Regions from separate parts of the Enterobacter wuhouensis genome, predicted to be linked through region 1. Evidence: predicted binding sites of a transcription regulator. Region 1 holds the regulator's gene; the other holds the start of a gene.
The links. Region 1 encodes LexA, which represses DNA repair genes until DNA is damaged. Its sites were predicted from a motif close to TNCTGTATGTACATACAGNA; they were not measured.

Region 1 (2,458 bases):
GCGAGGTCAGCAGCGCAATAATATGCTCGCCAAAAAAGGCATAGATCAGCGCAAACGCCAGCGCCACCAGACCCGACTGGCGACAGGCCGCCCGCCATACTTCCTGAAGCTGTCCGCTTTGGCGCGCACCGTATGCCTGCCCGGAATGCGCTTCAACGGCGTAGGCAAAGCCATCCAGCGCGTAGGCGGTAAAGGTCAGCAGCGTCATCAGTACCGCATTAACCGCGACGATCTCAGGCCCGAGGCGGGCGCCAAAGACGGTTAGCGCCCCGAAACAGAGCTGGAGCAGCAGCGAGCGCAGCATAATGTCGCGGTTGAGCGCCAGCAGCTTGCGGACGTTGCCGCGCCAGGCCGTTTTCAGCATCGCGAGAGAGATCCCGCGCATCGCCAGAACGCGCCACACCATCCACAGGCCGATGACAAACGTGCCGTATTCCGCAATGGCCGTCGCCAGCGCCGCGCCCCGCACGTTCATGTGCAGCCCCATCACCAGCCAGAGATCGAGCACGATGTTCAGGAGGTTTCCCACCACCAGCAGGATAACCGGCGCGCGAGCGTACTGAACGCCAAGTAGCCAGCCCAAAAGAACCAGGTTTGCCAGCGAGGCCGGAGCGCTTAGCCAGCGAATTTCAAGGAAGCGCCGCGCCTGCTCAAGCACCGCCTCGCTACCGCCCACAATATGGAGCGCCAGATCGATCAGCGGCGTGCGCAGTAAAACAATTAGCGCACCCGCACCCAGCGCCAAAATTAATGGCTGCACAAGCGCTCGCGCCAGCCGCAGTGGGTCCCTGGCGCCATACGCCTGCGCCGTCAGGCCAGTTGTGCTCATGCGCAAGAAGAGCAGCAGCATAAAGAGGAAGCTGGTCGCCGTTGCGCCGATCGCAACGCCGCCCAGATAAACGGGAGAATCCAGATGACCAATAACAGCCGTGTCCACCAGTCCCAGCAAAGGAACGGTGATATTGGAGAAAATCATTGGCAGAGCAAGACGCCACAATGCCTTATCAGAAGCCGTCAGCAGTGACATGAGAAATACCGGGACCGGATAATGAAGCAGGCTACGGAGACCCCGTAGCCCGTCAGAAAGAGATTAGAGCCATTCACCGTTACGAATAACGCCGACAGCAAGCCCTTCAATAGAGAAGCTCTGCTCGCGGAGATCCACCAGAATCGGCGTAAACTCGCTGTTCTCCGGCAGAAGCTGAACGGTATTACCCTGTTTTTTCAGTCGCTTAACGGTGACTTCATCATCAATGCGCGCAACGACAACCTGACCGTTGCGCACGTCCTGAGTTTTGTGAACCGCCAGCAGATCGCCATCGAGAATACCAATGTCTTTCATCGACATACCGCTGACGCGCAGCAGAAAATCCGCACTCGGCTTGAACATACCAGGGTCTACCTGATAGTGGCCTTCGATATGCTGTTGCGCCAGCAGGGGTTCACCTGCTGCGACACGGCCAATCAATGGAATGCCGGTTTCTTCTTCCACCAGCAGACGGATGCCGCGTGAAGCGCCAGAAACAATCTCGATCACGCCTTTACGCGCCAGCGCTTTAAGGTGTTCCTCGGCAGCATTCGGCGAGCGGAAACCCAGACGCTGCGCGATTTCTGCACGCGTGGGTGGCATACCCGTCTGGCTGATGTGATCCCGGATGAGATCAAACACCTCTTGCTGCCTGGTCGTTAACGCTTTCATTCCGCCCCCTGGGTGTATATACAGTTATGCTGTGAGTATATACAGTCAAAGGTGATTTTGGAACCAAAAACTGCACAAAAAACCAGGGACTTAATTATTTCTCGAGGCTCATCGGAAATGTGACCAGAGCAACGTGACCCAGGTTATGGCGGCGGTGATAATCGCCAGCAGCACAGCGGCAGAACCCATGTCTTTGGCACGGCCAGAAAGCTCATGGAAGTCAGAACCAATGCGGTCTACAACAGCTTCAATAGCGCTATTGAGAATTTCCACTATCATCACCAAAAGGACGGAGCCAATGAGAAGAACGCGGGTAATAGCATCAACATCAAGGAAACAGGCGATGATAACCGCGACGATCGCGGCAACGCCCTCCTGGCGAAACGCGGCTTCATTGACCCATGCGGCACGGAAACCTTTCCATGAATAGCCGGCAGCTTTGATGATTCGAGTTAACCCAGTGGTATTATTGGCCATTAATAGAACCTTTTATTGGAAATAGCGTCAGTAACTCTAGCACCAGCGCGTTTCGCTGTAGCCTGAAGTATGACGGGTAACAACAGAAATTTTGCGCGCTTTCTGTTATCCTTGCGCCGCAATTGCATTATTAACCAGAGGCTTTACATCGTTTATGTCCGGCTGGCCACGAATTTACTACAAATTACTTAATTTACCATTAAGCGTCCTGGTAAAAAGCAAGTCTATCCCAGCAGAACCCGCGCTGGAATTAGGGCTCGATACGTCACGCCCTATTATGTA
Region 2 (2,458 bases), 1.4 Mb from region 1:
AACACCCTGAGCTTTGAAAGCGCCATTGGTGTTGTTGCCTTTGTATGGCATACGACCTAACCAGTCGTAACCCATTTCAAAGCCAACATACGGGTTAACCTGATAGCCACCGAACGCACCTGCACCAAGCTGGCTCTCATGAGTAGGGCCATCGTTGTTCAGTTCGCTGTTGTACCAGCCGGTGTCATGGAACTGAGACCAGCCCAGTTTACCACCTGCATACCAGGTATTATCTTTCGGAGCGGCCTGCGCTACGGTAGCGAAGCCAGCCAGTGCCACTGCAATCGCGATAGCTGTCTTTTTCATTTTTTGCGCCTCGTTATCATCCAAAATTTGCCATGAAGATCTCTTTCGAGAAATCACGGTTAAATCCTTCACCGGGGGGCGTGGTCAAATATAAATCTACCGATATCTTCGGCTTAGGCCGAGCACCCCTGGCGATGTAAAGTCTACAACGTAGCTGAAAACTTACAAGTGTGAACTCCGTCAGGCATATGAAAAAAAAAGTTCCGTATACCTATTATTTAACATTTTTCGAACAGAATTTGTGCAGTAAAATTAAGAGGAACCGCACCAGACAAGCCTTTCCGCAGTTTTGGCGACGGGAACTAATTCCACTTCCTGTGGTCAAAAAAAATTCCAGGAAAACTCTTAAATTTGCTCAATGATACAAATTTGAGTGAATTTTTAGGCCAGAACGTTGTCCTTTGCGATATGAATCTGGGTGAACCGGACGCATGATGAACCCGATCGCATGTCCTTCTTCCGCTGCTTCAGTCAGACGAAAATGTTCCTCTTCCGTTAACTCCTCAGACAACCATCCAATCACGACGCTGTAATTTCCGGTGCGCAAGGCGCGGATCATTGATTCAACCGTATCGCACGGCGAGAGTTGGTTAATTTGCATAACTTTTGTTAGCGGCAGGCCCGCAGACTGAACCCATTCCCGGCTCAATTTTTGCTGCGGCGTCAGCCAAAGCTGCCAGCGTGACTGCTGGCCAAGCTGTTGTAATAACGGCAGTAACAGAAGTTGGGTTAACAAAGGCTGGTCTTCACGATAAACCACTTCACTGATAAGACCTGTCGAGAGGCGCCCGACGGATTTCTGCGCAACACCGTCAGCGGTAGTAGAGAAAGATGTTGAGCGATTTGCATAGCCTGAAGTGTACATATTCATTCCAGCCCTGTAGTTACTGTATGAATATACAGTAACCCCTGTATGCCCAAAGATCAACTTCATTTTCGGAAAGCGACTCGCAAAATTCGTTCATTATTGGCTTCCCTGAAAAAATCATCTTGCTCATTGGCAATAAGTTGCCTATTTTCCTGCTAACGGATCCGCTAGTAAGAAATTCTGCTGTTATTGTATGATTTTTAAAGGAATTATTATGAAAAAGATATCTTATGAACGGATTTATAAGTCGCAAGAATACCTGTCCCCGTTGGGTGAAATCCACCATCGTGCGCTTTTCGGCGGCTATACCTTGGCCGTGGATGATGCGGTTTTCGCAATGGTGTCAGATGGCGAACTCTACCTGCGAGCCTGCGAAGAAAGCGCAAAATACTGTGTAAAGCATGCTTCCTCTTTCCTGACCCTCATGAAGCGGGGGCGCCCGGTGCTGCTTAATTATTATCGCGTCGATGACGGCCTCTGGCAGGACAGACAAAGACTGCTTCAGCTTTCGTCATTTGCACTCGATGCGGCAAGAAAAGAGCGCTATCAGCGGCATCAGCGCAATCGGCTCAAAGATCTGCCCAACCTGACGTTTCAACTGGAGGTTTTGCTCTGTGAGGCCGGGATCACCAACGAAGAGACGTTGCGGCAGCTGGGTGCGAGAGAGAGCTGGCTGAAAATGCGGGCAAAAAACAAAGCGCTAAGTATGAAAATTCTCTTTGCGCTTGAGGGGGCAATAGAAGGGCTGCATGAGGCGGCGCTCCCGGCGCTGATTCGCCAGGAGCTAACCGAGTGGCTTAATGCGCTGCCCGATCTGCAGGAAAATCACTCCTCCAGGTAGCGATTTGCTGCTGCAGTCGGCAAATTTCTGGCAGCAGAGCGATAAGCAGGCCAATCTGCTGAAGAACCAGTGGCGCTTTGCTGTCGTTACCCGGATCAAGATGCGCAATGCGTTGTGCCAGTTCATCAAGAGCATGCTGAACGCGCGGCTCGTCGGCTGGCAGATGATGAAGCGCATCATCGACGTAACAGACGGCGTCATCCAACAAGGCGAGAATGCCCGGGTTGGTGAGTTTTTCCCGGTGTGCCCCAAGCGTGGAGATATAGCTTGTAAACGTATGATTCAGGCAGAGCAGGCGGAAGGCCGTCTCTCGAATGTCTGCTGTAGCACGAGGTTCCGTAGACATGTTAGAGACAACCGACGCCAGTTCAGCATCACTGTTATGGGCATCCCGGCGGGCAATGCGGTACGCCAGGCGGTTATCGCGCCCCTGATGATACTGT

Region 2: a site for LexA is predicted at 1,192-1,211, ahead of sulA (SOS-induced cell division inhibitor SulA). Genes of this name have one in related genera too.

Annotation. Positions count from the first base shown of each region.
Region 1 covers NZ_CP142124.1:347,809-350,266, reverse strand. Annotated here, with positions in the region: gene dinF (MATE family efflux transporter DinF) at 1-1,027, opposite strand, end outside; gene lexA (transcriptional repressor LexA) at 1,091-1,699, opposite strand; gene VPX56_RS01665 (diacylglycerol kinase) at 1,808-2,176, opposite strand; gene plsB (glycerol-3-phosphate 1-O-acyltransferase PlsB) at 2,331-2,458, shown strand, end outside.
Region 2 covers NZ_CP142124.1:1,745,055-1,747,512, forward strand. Annotated here, with positions in the region: gene ompA (porin OmpA) at 1-306, opposite strand, end outside; gene sulA (SOS-induced cell division inhibitor SulA) at 662-1,171, opposite strand; gene VPX56_RS08270 (TfoX/Sxy family DNA transformation protein) at 1,389-2,015, shown strand; gene yccS (YccS family putative transporter) at 1,972-2,458, opposite strand, start outside.